Regions from separate parts of the Paenibacillus sp. D51F genome, predicted to be linked through region 2. Evidence: riboswitches for the same ligand, from Rfam matches in the RefSeq annotation. Region 2 holds a riboswitch; the other holds the start of a gene.

Region 1 (8,961 bases), on a different contig from region 2:
TCGAGCAGTTGGGTGCCGAACCACAGCTTCGGCGGGAAGCTGTAAATATCCGATGTCGTGCGCGTCGCCATGACGAGCAGCCAATAGAACGGGAAGATCGAAATCAGCAGCCCGATGGCGAGGCCGATATGGAGCAGGATCGATTTGGTTCTCGTCGCCATCACTTCACCCCCTGCCCGCGGGTAGGCCCGCCTTGGACGAACAGCCAGTTCACGATCGAGAATAGCGCGATCAGGACGAACATCCCCCAGCCGACGGCCGCGCCGAAGCCGAAGTAGTTATGGATGAACGCTTCGCGGTAGAGATACAGCACGATCGTGAGGCCGCCGCCGCTGACCCCTCCGTCATTGCCCGCGAGCACCTGCGGCTCGGTGAAGATCTGCATGCCTCCGATGGTCGAGGTGATCAGCGTGAAGAGGATGATCGGCCTCAGGTTCGGGATCGTAATCCGGAAAAAGGATTGGATCGTCGAGGCCCCGTCGATTTTGGCGGCTTCATAGAGAACGCTCGGGATGCTTTGCAAGCCCGCCAGATAGATGATCGCGTTGTAGCCCGCCCAGCGCCAGATGACCATGACGGACACCGCGAGCTGGATGCCCCAGGTTTTGTTCAGCCACTCGATCGAATTCAGGCCCAGCAAGTTCAGCACATAGTTGAGCAGCCCGTAGTTGTTGGAAAAAATCGTGCCGAACACGATCGCCACCGCCACCAGCGAGGTGACGTTCGGCAGGAAATAGCCGATCCGGTAGAAGGTCCGGAACCGGACGAACGAGGAATTGAGCAGGAACGCGACGGCCAGCGCGATGAACAACATCGGAATCGTCGAGTAGATCCAGATGAGCAGCGTGTTGCCGACCGCCTTCCAGAATTCGGGATCCGTCAGCATGAAGCGGTAATTGTTCACTCCGTTGTAGCTCATCCTTCCGATTCCATCCCACTTCTGGAAGGACAGGTACATGGAGAATGCGATCGGGAACAAGCCGAAAATGGCGAACAAGATGTAAAAAGGCGATATGGCCAGGTATTCCTTCCGATGCCTCCAAAGTCTCGAAGCCAAGCTGCCTTTGATGCGCGGGGGTACGGGAGCGCGGGCAGGCTCCGCGTTCAGCATGGGATTGCCCATTGGGGTGACCTCCTGTCAGCCATTGATCTTAGGAATGCACAGCGGGCAGCGACTTTCGCGTCAGCGCAGCAGCTCTTTTTTGATCCGGCTTATCGCGTCTTTCCAGGCTTTGTCGGGGTTTTTGCCCTGCAGGGCGACGGAGGTCAGCTCGCGGCCGACGATTCCGTTCACATTCGAATACTTGCCACCGAAGTAGGCCGGCTTCACGTTCCGCGCGGATTCCGAGAAGATCTCGCCGGTCGCCTGATTGCCGAAGAAGGGCTCCTTCTCCTTCATGACGGGATCGTCCAGCGCTTTGGCGGCGGAAGGGAACAGATTGAGATTTTTATAGGACTGAATCTGATTGTCGGGATTTTGAAGATAGCGGATGACTTCGAAGGCCTCTTGCGGGTATTTGCTCGTCTTCATGATGGCGAGGAAGGAGCCGCCGTTGTTGCCGTCTCCGCCCGGAGCCCGGGCGACTCTCCATTTGCCGCTCGTATCCGGCGCGGCCTCCTCCAGAACCTCTTTCATCCAGACGGCCCCGACGAAGGACGCGATGCTGCTGTTGTTCATGGCCGCGCTCCATTCGCTCGTGAAGGCGTTTGCATTTCCAGCCAGCTTCAATTGGGCGGCCTTGACGGCCAGGTTCCAGGCGTTCTTCATCGAGGAGTCAGGCGTATCGCCGATGAATTCGTCTTCCTTGGAGAAATAGATGCGGTCGGATTGGGCATTGACCTGGGTGTAGACATTGTTGACGTTGTCGAGCATCTTGACCTTGCCGGCAAAATGATCCTGAAGCTTCTTGCCTGCGTCGAGATAGCTCTCCCACGTTCCAAGCTGCTTGTGCACGTCCTCCGGATCCGACGGTAGGCCGGCTTCCTGGAACAGATCGGCCCGATAGAACAGAGCGGTCGGCCCCGTATCGATCGGCAGGGCGATCATCGTCCCTTCCGGCGTGACGCCGAAATTCCATTTCCAGTCGAGGAAATCCGGCTCGATCTCCTTGGCTCCGAGGTCGTACAGATCGTAGAAGCGGTCGGAGCTGACGAACAGCTCGGACACCCAATCGTTGAAAGCGACGATATCGGGTCCTGCGGAGCCGGCGGCGAGCGTCGTTTTCAGCTTGGACTTGAAGTCGCCTCCGATTTTCTGCGCGTTGATGCGGATGCCAGGGAACTTCTGCTCGACGGACTTGATGAGGCCGTCGTCGAGGCTTCGGTTCCAGTACCAGAGTGTAAGCGTTTTCGTTTTATCGGTTGATGAGGTGCTGCCGCAGCCCGCGGCGATCATGGCAAGAATCAGCATGCATAAGCCAACCATTCTGGTTTTGACCACTTCCGCATTCCTCCTGACATGTTGAAGCGCATGATGGTACCATTCTATTCGGTTGTCCCGCTGGTATTCCAGCTGAAAAAGGATTTAATACCTATAAACCGTTCAGAGGGATTTGAAACAGGCAGCGGAAAAAGATTGGGAAAGATCAGAAAACAACGCTTGTAATCAAAAAAGGCCCCGGCAAGGGGCCTTCCGTTTTGCTAACCTTCCGTATTCCCGCCCTCATCCTCCGCTTTGCGCAGAGGGCGGCCTTTCTTGCGCAGCTCGCTCATGAGCTTCTTGCCGGTCGGTGTCTGCGCCAGCCCGCCGCCCGCAGTCTCTCGGTGCTTCTCCGGCATCGCAGCGCCGACCTCCAGCATCACCTGCACGACCTCGTCGGAAGGAATGACGCTCCGCACGCCGGCAAGCGCCATATCGGCAGCCGCAAGCGCCGTGACGGCGCCGAAGCCGTTGCGCACGATGCACGGAATCTCCACCAGCCCGCCGACGGGATCGCAGATCAGGCCCAGCGAGTTCTTCAGCGCGAGCCCGACCGCGTGTACAGCCTGCTCCGGCGTGCCGCCGCGCAGCTCCGCAAGCGCTCCGGCGGCCATGCCGATCGCGGAGCCGACCTCCGCCTGGCAGCCGCCCTCCGCTCCGGATACGAAGGAGTTGTTCGCGATGACATAACCGATCGCCCCGGCCGCGAACAGGCCGTAGGTCATCTCGTCTTCGCTCCAGCCGAAGCGCTCCTGCGTGCTGACAAATACGCCGGGGATAATGCCGCAGGAGCCTGCCGTCGGCGTCGCCACGATGCGGCCCATGGAAGCATTCACCTCCGACACGGCCAGCGCATACGCCATGGCGCGCCCCGCATCGCCGCCGAGGCTAGGCTCCCCGGCCGCGTTGTAGGCCGCGACCCGCTGGGCGTCGAGCCCGGTCAGGCCGCTGCGGGATGTCGTGTCCCGCGTCAGGCCGTTATGGACGGCTTCCTTCATGATGCCGTAATAGTCCTTCATCGCCGTGAATTCCACCTCGGGCTCGCGGCCCGATTCGCGCGACTGCTGCTCCAGCATGAGACGGCCGATGCTCAGGCCGCTTTCGCTGCAGCGCTCACTCAGTTCCTTCAGCGTCCGGAAGTTCATCGTCGTTCCCCCTGTCATCGTTCAAATCCATATAATCCGTCTGAAGCACATGCGGCATTCGGCCGATCCGCTCCATCAGACCCGCTTGCACCGGAGCGTCCAGCTCCACCACGGCCAGCGCCTCCCCCTGGCGCTCCATGCGGCTGAGCGACAGCCCGCCGATGTTGAGCCCTTCCTCCTGCAGCGCCGCGGAGAGCGCCGCGATGACGCCCGGCTGGTCCCGGTGCCGGATGAGCAGCGTCGGGTACGAGCAGCTGAATTTCACCGCGAAGCCGTTCACCTCCACGACCTCCACATTGCCTCCACCGATCGAAGTGCCGAGCAGAGACAGCTCGCGGCTTCCGTCCGCAGCGGTCAGATCGAGCCGGACCGTGTTGGGATGGGGGAACAGCCCTTTCCCCTCCTGGAACACCAGGTCCATTCCCGCTTCCTCGGCCAGCTCCACCGAATCGGGCAGGCGCGGGTCATCCGTATGAAAGCCCATGAGTCCGCCTGTGACGGCTGTATCCGTGCCATGTCCTTGATAGGTGGCCGCGAAGGAGCCGTAGAAGGAAATTTTCGCTTTCTGCGGCATTTCGCCCAGCAGCCTGCGCCCCGCAAGCCCGATTCGCGCCGCCCCCGCCGTATGGGAGCTGGAAGGTCCGACCATGGCCGGACCGATAATGGAAAACACGTCTTTGAACCGCACAGCCATTCTCCTTCGTCTTGAGTTGTTGTAGAGGCCGAAAAAAGGGACAGAGCAGAAGAATGCGCCGAAAGAAGGGCGTGCCGCCCGTTCCAAGCGATTCTTCCGCTCTGTCCTTTGTACCTGAGAGTTGCCTCGCTTCCCGCTTCGCGAGTTTCCCCTTGGGTGATTCCACGCGCGCCTGTGCGCGGCCACGGAATTCTCTCCAGAGATGCGTCCGGCAAAGGTCCTTTTGCCTGAGAGATTCACCCTGTCCCCAGGGCTTACTCCTTCGGCGCCGCCCTATGTTCAGGTAGTCTCTCCCGCTGCCTTCATCCGCTCTATTCAATTAAGGATTTCGTCAGATTGCAAACGTTATCTACACTCATTATATGCAGGAGCGCGGCCATCTTCAACCCGCAGTCCGCGGGCAGGATGACTGGAGGCGGCGAATACGCGAAAAGGCGGTCATAGCGCTGCACGGGACGGGCTATGAGTGCATGGCGTACGAGGCCGGCTCTGCGGGCCGGCTGTGTGATTCATGCTGCTTGGAATCTGGCCGAGGGGAGATTGGGGCGATGCTGGCTGCATGGTGGGGTTCGCGGGAAGATTGGGCGATGCTGGCTGCATGGTGCCGGGGTTCGGGGCAGATTGTACGATGCTGGCTGCATGGTACAGGGGCTCGGGGCAGATTGTACGATGCTGGCTGCATGGTACAGGGGCTCGGGGCAGATGATGCTGGCTGCATGGTGCCGGGGTTCGGGACAGATTGTAAGATGCTGGACATGGTGCCGGGGGTCGGGGCAGATTGCACGAAGCTGGCTGGATGGTGCCGGGGTTCGGGACAGATTGTAAGATGCTGGCTGCATGGTGCCGGGGTTCGGGACAGATTGTAAGATGCTGGCTGCATGGTGCCGGAGGTCGGGGGGCAGATTGGGCGATGCTGGCTGCATGGTGCCGGGGGTCGGGGGTCGGGGGTCGGGGCAGATTGTACGATGCTGGGCATGGTGCCGGGGGTCGGGGCAGATTGTTTACGATGCTGGGCATGGTGCCGGGGGGCGGGGCAGATTGTTTACGATGCTGGGCATGGTGCCGGGGTGTGCCGACTGTCATTCAAAACCAAAACTTCTCTCGTATCGGACATACGATCCGCTATTTCAGCGTAAATCTCCGTTCAAAAAAATTTAACGGACATAAGATCCCTTATTTTTGAGATAACCACTCAAAACGGACTGTTTTACCCCAAATAGCGGATCGTATGTCCGATAACTCGGCGAAATCGATGAAAATCCCTAAATAACGGATCGTATGTCCGATACGTTGTCTAATGACACCCGAATTCCCACCTCAGCAACAATTTACCGCACAAAGCGAGCGTTCCTGCATGAGGCTCAAGCCTAAGCTAAAACCACTCTCAAGACCACGACCACCTCGACCTCGACCTCACATCGACCACGACCACGCTCAAGACCACGACCACCTCGACCTCGACCTCACATCGACCACGACCACGACCACGACCACGACATGACCAAGCTTAAATCTAAATCTAAATCTAAATCTAAATCTAAATCTAAATCTAAATCTAAATCTAAATCTAAATCTAAATCTAAATCTAAATCTAAATCTAAATAAAGCCTATATGCAGCCTGAACAGGCCGAAACCTCCTCAGGTTCCAGCCTCCTGCGTGCTTATGCCTTTTTTACCGGCCGCTTTTTCAGCCCGATCAAGGTTTTTGTCGCTATCCCAATCCGGCAAATGCAGCGGCTACAACTAGCTGAACTATGTCCCATAGCTCGTTGAACTCGGCGATTACCTAAGAACGACTCAGCCTGCCATGCCATACGACGCCCAGCCGCCGGCAGAGACGAACACTCCGCCGCCGGCGGAGGCGTAGAACCCGCTTCCGGCAAGCATCGCCTGCGGTCCCCGATGCGCTGCGGCGGCATGGGCGCTTGCGCCAATGATGCCGACCGCCACAGCCGGCTCCAGCACGTCCTGCTCGGCGAGCACCGCGATGGCGGCCGCATCGTCCGTCCGCACCGCGGCGGCCAGGCCGCGCAGCCGGGCCATGAGCGCTTCGTCGGCCGGCTCCCTCAGGCCGCCTGCTTGCAGATCGCGCTTGACGCAGTCAAGCGCGCACCGGGCTCGGTGGAAGGCGGCTTTCACCGCGCCTTCCGTCGTCAGAAGCAGCTCCGCCGTCTCCCGGATCGACCGGTTCATGACCTCGCGCAGCAGCCATACCGACAGCTGCAGCGGAGACAGGCGGAGCTCCAGCGGGCGCAGCAGCTCCTCCAGCTCCCAGCTCGCCGCCGGCTGGACGGCCCCCGCCTCCTCCAGCTCGGGCAAAGTTCGGCGGCGGAGAGCTTCCCTGCGCAAATGGTCCGTCCACAGGTTCCGGGCGATGCGCAGCAGCAGCGCCTGGCGGTTGGGATGCTCCCGCCAGATCGGGGCGGCCAGCGCCCTGCACCAGGCCGACTGCTCCAGATCCTCCGCTTCCCAGGCGCTGCGGGTAAGCGCCAGGCAATACCTTCTCAGCGCCGCGCGCTCTTCCTCCAGCTCCAGCCCCGTCTCCATCGGCGGCATCCCCTTTCAATACGCATAGATATTCTGACCGGTAAACGAATGATCCTGCCAAAAGGATACTCAAGACAGGGGAATTTCTTTTCCGCGTTCAAGCCGTATCCTTTCCTTCCCCGCATCCGTTTACCAGTGGCAAAACCATTCCGACCCATCCAGCGAAGGAGGATGACGACCTGTGACCCATATCCCTTATGTCGTGGAGCAGACCAACAAGGGGGAACGCTCCTATGATATTTATTCCCGGCTGCTGAAAGACCGTATCGTATTCGTCGGCACGGCGATCGAGGACAATATGGCCAACGCGATCATCGCGCAGCTGCTGTTCCTGGCCGCCGATGACCCCGACAAGGACATTCATATGTACATCAACAGCCCGGGCGGCTCCACGAGCGCCGGCCTCGCCATCTACGACACGATGCAGTTCGTGAAGCCGGACGTCCGGACGCTCTGCACCGGAACGGCCTTTTCCATGGCAGCCTGGCTCCTGCTCGCAGGTACAAAGGGCAAGCGGGGAGCGCTGCCGAACAGCGAGGTCATGCTCCATCAGCCTTCAGGAGGAGCGCAGGGCCAGGCCAGCGACATCGCCATCTCCGCAACGCGCATCCTGAAGCTGAGGGACAAGATGAACCGGATCGCGGCGGAGCGTACCGGCCAGCCGCTGGAGCGCATCGAGCGGGATACGGACCGCGACACGTTCCTTTCCGCTGAAGAGGCGCAGGAATATGGAATCGTGGACCATATCATTACGAGCATGCAGCCTTGAGAACAGGAGAGCGTCCGGCTCGGCTATCAATACTTTGCCAAGCCGGCATCCGGTAGGTGTACAATGGAATGGAATCCAACTTTAACCGCAGAGGTGATGGCTATGCTGGAGCAGTTGAAAGGCAAGCAGGTGCTGATTCATTTTCTCGACGGAACCCATATCGGGGAAGGCATTCTGGAAGAAGTGGACGACAAGTTCGTGAAATACAAGACGGAGTATCAGGAATTGTATATTCCCGTCTCCTCGATCCGCACCGTATCGGTCAACCTCAAGGAACGCCAGAAGTCTAAGGTCGGGTTTGCATGACCTGACTTGCGCCCCGTGCTCATCCATTGGATGGGCGGCGGGGCTTTTTGGTTGTCGGATGACCGGCTTTCCACCGGATATCGACGGAGCTTTTGCACCCGGATGAGCGGGCTGCCAGACGGATACCGGCGATGCTTATGCTTGCCATTGACCGGGCCGGCCCACGGATTCAAGCGGGTCCATGACGATCTAGGGGCGGATGGATCGCCGAATCTCCCGCTCGATCCGCCAGCCTGCCAAGACCGATATTGGCTGCCGTGTACAGCAGGCCCGCGGCCGCGAAGATCCATATCGAGCTCCAGGGGGTGAGCCCGTACCCTTCGATGAAATAATCCCCGTAGCTGTTGTAATGATACAGGCCGGCCCACAAGGCCAATCCCGTGAACAGCACGGCTTGCAGCGCAGGATGCCGCAGCCAGCGGTTGGCCAGCAGCGTCAGCGGAAGCGCCAGGACAGGGTAGACAGCTACCGTCAGGATGAACATCATCGCGATATAGATGCCGCCTATATTCATCATTCCGTAATACTCGGTCGTCGCGATCTTATACCCTTCAATCCGCTCCACGCCAAGCAATGCTCCCAGAAACAAGGCAACAAAAATGCCGTATAGCAAAAGATAGCGCACAAGCGTGGTTCCCTTCATGCTGAATCCCCCCTCCCTATTCCTCTGCCGGCCAGCCAAAGGAGCCCGATTCCTGCCGAGCTGCCGCCGAAAAAAACGGCCCCAAGCATCCCGAAAATAGCCTGGCTCGTCGCTTCATCCATTTCTCCCGGAGCCTGATGGACGACTCCATATCTCCACATGCCCGCACTGATCAACAAAGCTCCAATCGACAACAACAGGAAAACGGCGTGCAGCCTATGGATTCGTCTCGCGGTGACAGTCATTCAATCCTCTCCCCTGCTCGCTTATATCCTTGCTGCGCCTTCCTTCTCAAGATCATCCCATCGCATGAAGCCTTTTCCTTTCCATGACCATTTATGACTGTTTATCGTAACGAAGTCGTCCCCATTCGGACCAAGCATCCTAACGACGGCGTCTTTCCTATTCCCAATGATCAACCTCAACGACGTCTTCCC
Region 2 (8,961 bases):
ACGGCTCATCTCGAAAATGAGCGCTTTCTCCGGTTTCACATCGATGATTCCGGCGCTCTTCAGTTGTTCATGGCTGCTCATGCGCGCGCCTCCTTCGTCAGGCCGCCAAGCGCGGCGGCGAATGCGTCGATCTCTTCCTTCGTGCGCTTCTCGGTTACGGCGACGAGCCTATGGCCCTCCAGCTCCGGGTAAGCGGAGCCGAGATCGAAGCCGCCGAGGAAGCCCTCGGCGAGCAGCTTGCTGTTCAGCTCCTTGGCCGATACGCCTTCCGGCAGAGAGACCACGAATTCATTGAAGAAAGGAGCGGAGCCGAACGGCAGACCGATTCCTTCCACCGAACCAAGCGTCTTGGAGGCGTAATGCGATTTGCGGATATTGAGCTCGGCGGCTTCGCGGATGCCCTGCTTGCCCATCACGCTGAGATAGATGGAAGCGCACAGGGCGAGCAGCGCCTGGTTCGAGCAGATGTTGGATGTCGCCTTCTCGCGGCGGATATGCTGCTCGCGGGCTTGCAGCGTCAGCACGAAGCCGCGCTTGCCGTCGAGATCCTTGGTCTGGCCGACGATGCGTCCCGGCATGCGGCGCATGAGCGGCTCGGCCACAGAGAAAAACCCGCAGGTCGGTCCCCCGAGGGAGGAAGGGATGCCGAGCGGCTGGGCATCGCCGACGACGATGTCGGCGCCTAGCGCGCCGGGGGATTCCAGCAAGCCGAGCGAGAGCGGATTGCTGCTCACGACGAGCAGCCCTTTGGCTTCGTGGATGATCGGCTCGATCGCCGCGAGATCCTCGATGCAGCCGAAGAAGTTCGGCGACTGCACGAGCACCGCGGCAGTCTCGCCGCCAGCGACGGCGGAGCGGAGCGCTTCCAGGTCGGTGACGCCGCCTTGGAACCCGACTTCAACGAGCTCAAGCCCGAGGCCGTGGGCGCTTGTGCGCAAAATCTCGCGCGCCTCTGGATGCACGGCGCTGGAGACGACGATGCGCTTGCGGCGGGTATGGGCGGAGGCAAGAGCCGCCGCCTCGGACAAGGCGGTCGCGCCGTCGTACATGCTGGCGTTGGCGACAGCCATGCCGGTCAGCTCGCAGATGTAGGACTGGAACTCGAAGATCGCCTGCAGCTCGCCTTGGCTGATTTCCGGCTGATAAGGAGTATAAGCCGTATAGAATTCCGAGCGGGAGATCATATGGTTGATGACGACGGGAATATGGTGGTCGTAGAGACCGGCGCCAAGGAAGCTCGTCGTCGTTTCATGATCGGCGTTGCGGCCGGCCAGCTCCTTCAGATGGCGGAGGAGAGCCCATTCGTCGAGCGCGCCCGACATCGGCAGCGTGCCCTTGTAGCGGATCGATTGCGGAATATCGCGGAACAGGTCTTCCAGGGTGGCCGCGCCGATCGTCTGCAGCATTTCCTGCTGGTCCTGCTCGGTCATGGGGATGTAGCGATGCTGGGTCGTCATTAAGGGTTTGTCACTCCTTGGCTGATGCGGGCGATGCCGCGTTTCGTTTGTAGAAAGGGGTTTTGACGACAGCTGCCTTCAACCGCTTGCCGCGGATGTCGACCTCCACCTCGGTGCCGACCGCGGCATGCTCGGCCTGGAGCAGCGCGAGTCCGAGATTGCGCTTCAGCGTCGGCGACTGGGTGCCCGATGTCACCTCGCCGATCAGCTGCTCTCCGGCGTAGACCTGGTAATGGGAGCGCGGGATGCCTCGCTCCAGCAGCTCGATGCCGACAAGCTTGCGGGGCACCCCGGCTTCCTTCTGCGCAGCGAGCGCGTCGCGGCCGATGAAGTCGCCTGCATCCAGCTTCACGAAAAATCCGAGTCCGGCTTCCAGAGGGGATATATCCGCAGACAGCTCCTGGCCGTACAGCGGCAGCCTCGCCTCGAAGCGCAGCGTATCGCGCGCGCCGAGACCGGCGGCCTCGAGGCCGAGCGGAGCGCCGGCTTCCATCAGCGCGCGCCACAGCTTGGCGGCGTCGGCGGCCGGCGCGTACAGCTCGAAGCCGTCCTCTCCGGTGTAGCCGGTGCGGGAGAGCAGCAGCTCGACGCCGCATACGGCCGCCTTCGGCAGGAACTCGAACGGCTTCAGCCCGCTCCAGCCGGTATCTGTGCAGCGGTCCAGTATTTCTCCTGCAAGGGGACCCTGCAGAGCGATCAGCGCCGTATCGTCGGAGCGGTCCTCCACCGTCACGTCCCCGATCAGATGCTCCCGCAGCCAATCGAGATCCTTGCCGATGTTGGAAGCGTTGACGACGAGCATGTACTGGTCCTCGCTGATCCGGTAGACGAGCAGATCGTCGACGACGCCTCCGTCCGGATAGCACATGAGCGTGTATTGGGCGGAGCCGTCTTTCAGCTTGGACACGTCGTTCGTCGTCACGCGCTGCAGGAAATCGCCGGCGAACTGGCCGGTGACGAGGAACTCGCCCATATGGGACACATCGAACAGCCCGGCACGCTGGCGGACAGCCTCATGCTCTTTCAGAATGCCGGTGAACTGAACCGGCAGATCCCAGCCGCCGAAGTCGATGCAGCGGGCTTCGCCGTATTCCTTGTAGAGGGAATGGAGCGGGGTCGTGCGCAGATTGGCCATGGTAGTCCTCCCTTTGTATGCTCGTACTCGAAAGTAAAGCCTGTTCGCTGATTGTTCATCTTCCCCTTGCAAGCATTCAACGCCCGACTGATGGAGAAGCCCTCCTTGGCGCACTAATGAGAGGGAGAAAAGCAAAAAGGACAGCGCAGGAAAAACAACGCTTGCGCCGGCTGCAAAAAAATTCGCAGCCATGCTTAACGTGTCATCCATGCTCTGTCCTTGGTACCTGAGAGTTACCCTGCGCATTCGTCTCCGCAGGTTTCCCCTTGGGTGACGTCGGCGAAGCGGCGGGGCCGCAAGCTTCCGTTCTCTCCAGAGGCGCGTCCCGCAAAGGTCCTTCTGCCTGAGAGATTCCCCTGCCGGGCAGGGTTACTCCTTCGGCGCCGCTTCATGTACCGGCGATCTCTCCCGTTGCGTTCATCCGCATATTCAGTTACAACCAGTTTTACAGATGGGACGACCCTGTGTCAACAGAATTTCAGCTTAAAAGACATGCCGAGTGAGTTATGTTGACACAGCGCCCGTCATCGTTTACGCTTTGCGCATAGATTGCCAAACCAGGCCATGATGGGAAAGGATGAGCGTCCAGTGAGTGAGATTCGCGCAGGATTGGGCTATACGGAGGAGCATGAGTGGGCGGAAGCGGCAGGAGAGACGATTGTTCGGATCGGCATTACGGACCATGCCCAGCATCAGCTCGGTGACATCGTGTTCGTCGAGCTGCCGCAGGCTGGAGACAGCGTTGAAGCGGGACAGCCCCTCGGGACCATCGAGTCCGTCAAAACGGTGTCCGACCTGTACTCCCCCGTCAGCGGAACGGTCGTCCGCGTCAACGAAGAGCTGGGCGACTCGCCGGAGCTCGTCAACACCGATCCTTTTGCCGGCGGCTGGATGATCGAGATCGACACGGGCGCCGACGCCAAGGCGGCGGTAGCGGCGCTGCTGGACGCGGAAGCTTACGCCAAGCTGGCGGACTAGGCTCCCATGCAGCGGAGGAGGGCGCGTTGCCGCGCTCTCCTTTTGCCGCTTGCGGATGTCCATTTTCCCATGCGCGGCTCGGTAATGATTGACTACAGGCATCCGGTCCGTTGACCGGATGCCTTTTTTGTGGTTTCAAGACTAGACCGATCGTTCTCATTCGGAGCCGTCATTCTCGCGATGACGAACAAGGACATCCGGCCGTTCCGACTCGTGGAGGAATTCAAGCCTGTGCTTGTGAATGGAACCGATGGAGGGGTCGGAAACTAAAAGAGATAAATGACGGGGAGAACCTGTCCCAGGAGGGAAATCAGAATGGAAAAAACAATGGGAGCAGCCGCTGCTCCTCAAGAAGGAAATTCCTTCAAGGTTGTTCCGATCATGACCGCTCTGCTGCTTGCCGGATTCATCGGCATGTTCAGCGAAACGGCACTCAATATCGCGCTGAATGAGCTGATGAGCACGTTCAAGGTCGAGCCTGCCACGATTCAGTGGCTTACGACCGGGTTTCTGCTTGTGCTCGCGATTCTCGTACCGATCTCGGGTCTGCTGCTCCAATGGTTCACGACGCGCCAGCTGTTCACCGCATCGCTCGTATTCTCGATTGCCGGCACGCTGATCGCGGCGAGCGCGCCGAGCTTCGCTTTCCTGTTCATTGCAAGGCTTGTCCAGGCGGTCGGCACCGGCCTGCTCATTCCGCTGATGTTCAATACGGTACTGGTTATATTCCCGCCGCACAAGCGGGGAGCGGCAATGGGCATGATGGGGCTTGTCATCATGTTCGCGCCAGCGGTCGGGCCTGCCATAGCCGGCCTGTTCCTCGAGTATGCCAGCTGGAGAACGATTTTCTGGACGGCGCTGCCGCTTCTGGTCGTCGCGCTTCTGTTCGGCCTGATGTTCATGAAAAACGTCTCCGAGCTTGCCCGTCCGCGCATTGACATCTTCTCGATCCTGCTCTCCAGCCTCGGCTTCGGAGGCATAGTCTACGGCTTCAGCAGCGCAGGAGAAGGCGACCATGGCTGGAGCAGCCCGAAAGTCATTATCGGCATCGCCGTCGGCATCGTCGCCTTGATCCTGTTCACCGTCCGCCAGCTGCGGATGAAGCAGCCGATGATGAATCTGCGGGCATTCCGCTTCCCGATGTTCACGCTCGGCACGCTGATGATCTTCATCGGGATGATGATCATTCTTTCCACCGTCATTCTGCTGCCTTTGTATTTGCAGGCCGGCATCGGCCTGCTGCCGCTCGCGGCGGGACTGCTGCTGCTTCCCGGCGGACTGATCAACGGCATCATGTCTCCGGTCATGGGCAGGCTGTTCGATAAATACGGTCCGCGCTGGCTCGTATTGCCGGGCTTGGTGCTTGTGTTCGTCGTGCTTTGGCTGCTGACGGGCATCAATACGGGCACGTCCAAGGGCGAGATCATCCTCCTGCACAGCCTTCTGATGATCGGCATATCCATGATCATGATGCCGGCCCAGACCAACGGGCTGAACCAGCTGCCGCGGGAGCTCTATCCGGACGGAACAGCGATCATGAACACCTTGCAGCAGGTTGCGGGTGCGATCGGCACGGCGCTCGCCATCAGCATCATGACGGCGGGCAGCAAGGCTTATTATGCGGACGGCAAGCATTCGCCCGCCGATCTGTCGACCGTTCCTGCGGCCATGACCCAGGGAGTTCAAAATGCTTTTCTGTTCGTCATGATCTTTGCCGTGTTAGGTTTCGTTTGTTCCTTGTTCATCAAGCGGGTGAAAGTCGAGAAGCAGGAGCAAGTCCATCACGCCGGACATTGAGCCCACCGACACGCCCGGCATGCCATGCACCTCGCGCGTAGACGCGCGAGTGTTATCCTGCGTTCCTTGGAGCGGAGGATTTTTTTTGGCTGGATGGATTGACAGATTTGCAGGAAGAGGATATCTTATTTATTGATCAATAAATTGTACAGAACAGGGAAGGTAAAGTAACTCATGACACCGAGAGAGGAACAGGCGGCAGGACGCAAGGAGCAGATTTTGAGCGCTGCCGCCGCGCTGTTTGCCGAGAAAGGGTATTACAAAACAACGACGGCGGATGTGGCTTCCGCGGTCGGCGTTACCCAGCCGTACGTCTTTCATTTTTTCCGGACGAAGGAAGCTCTCTACATGTCCGTCCTGCAGAGGGCGGCACAGCAGATCCGCGGAGCGTTCGAGGCGGTTCAGGCGCCTCCCGGCGAGCTCGAGCAGGCGATGGGCCATGCGTTCCAGGAGCTGCTGGAGGGAGGCTTCCGCAGCGAAGTGCTGCTCTGCATGACGGCCCACTCCATACCGGAGCCGGGCATCCGCCAATATGTACGGGAAGAGTTTGCCGTCATTCATGCGAGCTTGAAGGTCCGTTTTGAACGGGCAGGCCTGGAGTTCCCGGGCTTCCGCGCGACCCAGTTCATCGGTCTCGGGCTAGCCATCGCCCTGTCCGAGCTGACAGGACTGAAACAGCTGCTGCCTTGGGAGGAGAGCTTGGATTGCTGAAGCTTGGCCGCTGCCTTCGAAGCTGATTGAGCATGGAAGAAGAGTTCAACGAGTTGTTTCCGGGAATGAGGAGCGCCGCTTAACCAGCGGTTCTTTTTATCCCTGATAATTTATTGACTGATAAATAAAAGGAGAGTGAAAGGAATGGCTAAAGCGATATCAGGAAGGTTTACTGCGGAAATGGATGGCCCGTTCGTTGTGTTCGTCATCGGGATGAGGATCAACAAGCTGCTGGCCGTGCGCAAGTGGCTGCCGGTAGTCCGCTCGATGGGGCCGATGTTGCGGGAGCTGTACGCCAATGCGGATACGGGCTTCATCAGCCATGAGATGTACTTGGGCGCGCGCGGCCCTGTGCTGCTGCAGTACTGGAGATCCTACGAACAGCTGGAGCGATATGCGCGGGGCGGCATTCATCTGGAGGCATGGAAGAAGTTCAACCGTTCCGTTGGAACGGACGGGTCGGTCGGCATCTTCCATGAAACGTATGTGATCCAGCCCGGAAACCATGAGGCGGTCTACGGAAACATGCCGGTCATGGGACTCGCCAAAGCGGGCAGGCATGTCCCCGCAACCGGCCGCAAGGAGACGTCGCGCCGCAGAATGGGCGGGGATTCTGCTCCAGCCGTGCCGTCCCCGCCCAACCCTCATGCCTGAAGGGGGAAGGGGGAAATTTCTGCGGCCGGTGCTGGAATGGGCCCAGCGCTTGCCCGGCCGACCGCTATTTTCAAAGATATAGTCATCCCGCAAGAGGAAGGATGATGATTGAGGAAGAAGGCCGACCCCAGCGGAGGAAGGCTCGACGGACGCAGGCAAACGCATCCAACAATGAGCGCAGTCCTTCCGGCGATCTGTACGCCGGCGATGTGAGCGCAGGTTGAAATCGCCTATAGTCAAACTAACCGGCTCCAGTCCATTGACTTTTTTGGCGGGGCGATGATACATTGGCAAAGTGCTCTTCGGTTCGGGTATGGACCGGAGCAAAAGGATGGGGCTGAACGCCCTTCGAGGAGGATTACGGATGCGAAGCATGGCACTAGCAATGATCAAACCTGACGATGCTCGCACCAAGCGTAATCCGATGCCTCGCTGATGATCCGTTAATCATCAGGCGCACGGTTACGTTCCTGTAATCGTGCGCCTCTATACGTTCCGCGACCGGAATGGCCGCCGCGGCAAGGATTCCCTATCTCCTTGCCTGCGGGCATCCGTCGGCGAAATGCAGGGCGCACCGCTTACAGGCGGCGCGCCTTTTTTAATGGGCATCGGGCACTTTGCATCACGCTGGAGAGAGAAAATGACAGAGCCTGTTCAGGCAGCGCGGGAAAGAGCGCATAGCGGCTCGAACCTCAAGCAGCCGTAACGGCTCAAAGGATTGGGGAGGTGTCCAATGTTTAGTGTAATAGGCAAGCTGGGCTGGTATTTCAAGATGGAGTGGCGGCGCTACTCTCTGGCTGTCGGCTTGTTGATCTTCGTCGGCTTTCTGGAGGTGATTCCTCCGCGTCTGCTCGGTTACACCATTGATGGAATCAGCCAGGGAAGGCTTGCGGATTCTACTTTTTACTGGATCGTGGCAGGCTGGCTGGCCATCACGGTATCCAGCTATCTCATCACGTACGGCTGGATGTCCCGCCTGTTCGGCGGAGCCAACGTGCTGGAGCGGCTGCTTCGGGGCAAGCTGATGGGCCAGTTCATGAGAATGACCCCGACTTTCTACGAGCGCAACCGGACGGGAGACCTCATGGCCCGCTCGACGAACGATCTGTGGGCGATTTCGATGACGGCCGGCTTCGGCATACTGACGCTGGTGGATTCCACGGTGTGGATGCTGACGCTGCTCGGCATGATGATATTCCTGATCAGCTGGAAGCTGACGCTGGCAGCTCTGCTGCCGCTGCCGATCATCGCGCTGCTGATGGCTGTCTTCGGCCGCATGATCCATGACCGCTTCATCAAGGCGCAGGACGCCTTCGGGGAGCTCAATGACGAAGTGCTTGAATCCGTATCCGGCGTACGCGTCGTCCGCGCCTATGTGCAGGAGGAAGCGGACCGGGACCGGTTCCATGCCAAGACGAACGAAGTGCTCCGCCGCAACATCGCGGTCGCTCGCGTCGACGCGCTGTTCGAGCCGGTGAACAAGATCCTGGTCGGACTGAGCTACATTATCGGCCTGGTTTATGGCGGAGTACTCGTATTCCAGGGTGAAATCACGCTTGGCGATCTCATTTCCTTCAACATCTTCCTCGGCATGCTGATCTGGCCGATGTTCGCCATCGGCGAGCTGATCAACGTCATGCAGCGCGGCAGCGCCTCGCTCGACCGCGTGGAGGAAACGCTGCACACGCCTGCGGACGTCGAGGACAAAGGCGAGCTCGTACAAGTGGAGCAGCCGGGCGAAATCATGTTTTCCGACGTCACATTCCGCTATCCTTCCTCCAAGGAGGATAACCTCTCGAATGTCAGCTTCCGGCTGCCTCGCGGCGGGACGCTGGGCATCGTCGGGCGCACGGGAAGCGGCAAAACGACGATACTGAAGCAGCTCATCCGGGAATATCCGGCAGGCAGAGGAGACGTTGCCGTGAGCGGAGTTTCCATCGATCGAATACCGCTCGACCGCCTTCTGGGCTGGTTCGGCTATGTGCCGCAGCAGCCGATCCTGTTCTCCCGAACGATCCGCGAGAATATCCTATTCGGTGCCCATGGGGCAACGGAGGAGGATTTGGAGCGCGCGCTCGTCCGCGCTTCCTTTGCCAAGGATGTGCTGTTCCTTCCCGATGGCCTGGAAACGCTCGTCGGCGAGAAGGGCGTCGCTCTCTCCGGAGGGCAGAAGCAGCGCGTCAGCATTGCGCGGGCGCTCATCGCCGATCCGGAGATTCTGCTGCTTGA

What was found. A riboswitch is a leader RNA that binds a small molecule or an ion and turns the genes downstream of it on or off. The one in region 2 is predicted to bind glycine.
Region 1: linked by a shared signal. The riboswitch ahead of sdaAB (L-serine ammonia-lyase, iron-sulfur-dependent subunit beta) and the one ahead of gcvT (glycine cleavage system aminomethyltransferase GcvT) in region 2 are both predicted to bind glycine.

The regions. Positions count from the first base shown of each region.
Region 1 is NZ_JBKFAO010000006.1:187,944-196,904, reverse strand. Features, by position in the region: gene ACLBWT_RS13270 (carbohydrate ABC transporter permease) at 1-164, opposite strand, end outside; gene ACLBWT_RS13265 (carbohydrate ABC transporter permease) at 161-1,123, opposite strand; gene ACLBWT_RS13260 (ABC transporter substrate-binding protein) at 1,184-2,440, opposite strand; gene sdaAA (L-serine ammonia-lyase, iron-sulfur-dependent, subunit alpha) at 2,641-3,564, opposite strand; gene sdaAB (L-serine ammonia-lyase, iron-sulfur-dependent subunit beta) at 3,533-4,258, opposite strand; glycine riboswitch at 4,350-4,463, opposite strand; glycine riboswitch at 4,464-4,564, opposite strand; gene ACLBWT_RS13245 (RNA polymerase sigma factor) at 6,057-6,806, opposite strand; gene clpP (ATP-dependent Clp endopeptidase proteolytic subunit ClpP) at 6,988-7,575, shown strand; gene ACLBWT_RS13235 (hypothetical protein) at 7,639-7,881, shown strand; gene ACLBWT_RS13230 (hypothetical protein) at 8,051-8,524, opposite strand.
Region 2 is NZ_JBKFAO010000024.1:8,401-17,361, forward strand. Features, by position in the region: gene gcvPB (aminomethyl-transferring glycine dehydrogenase subunit GcvPB) at 1-39, opposite strand, end outside; gene gcvPA (aminomethyl-transferring glycine dehydrogenase subunit GcvPA) at 78-1,457, opposite strand; gene gcvT (glycine cleavage system aminomethyltransferase GcvT) at 1,468-2,592, opposite strand; glycine riboswitch at 2,804-2,910, opposite strand; glycine riboswitch at 2,914-3,013, opposite strand; gene gcvH (glycine cleavage system protein GcvH) at 3,181-3,570, shown strand; gene ACLBWT_RS23125 (DHA2 family efflux MFS transporter permease subunit) at 3,898-5,367, shown strand; gene ACLBWT_RS23130 (TetR/AcrR family transcriptional regulator) at 5,542-6,078, shown strand; gene ACLBWT_RS23135 (DUF4188 domain-containing protein) at 6,223-6,732, shown strand; gene ACLBWT_RS23140 (ABC transporter ATP-binding protein) at 7,466-8,961, shown strand, end outside.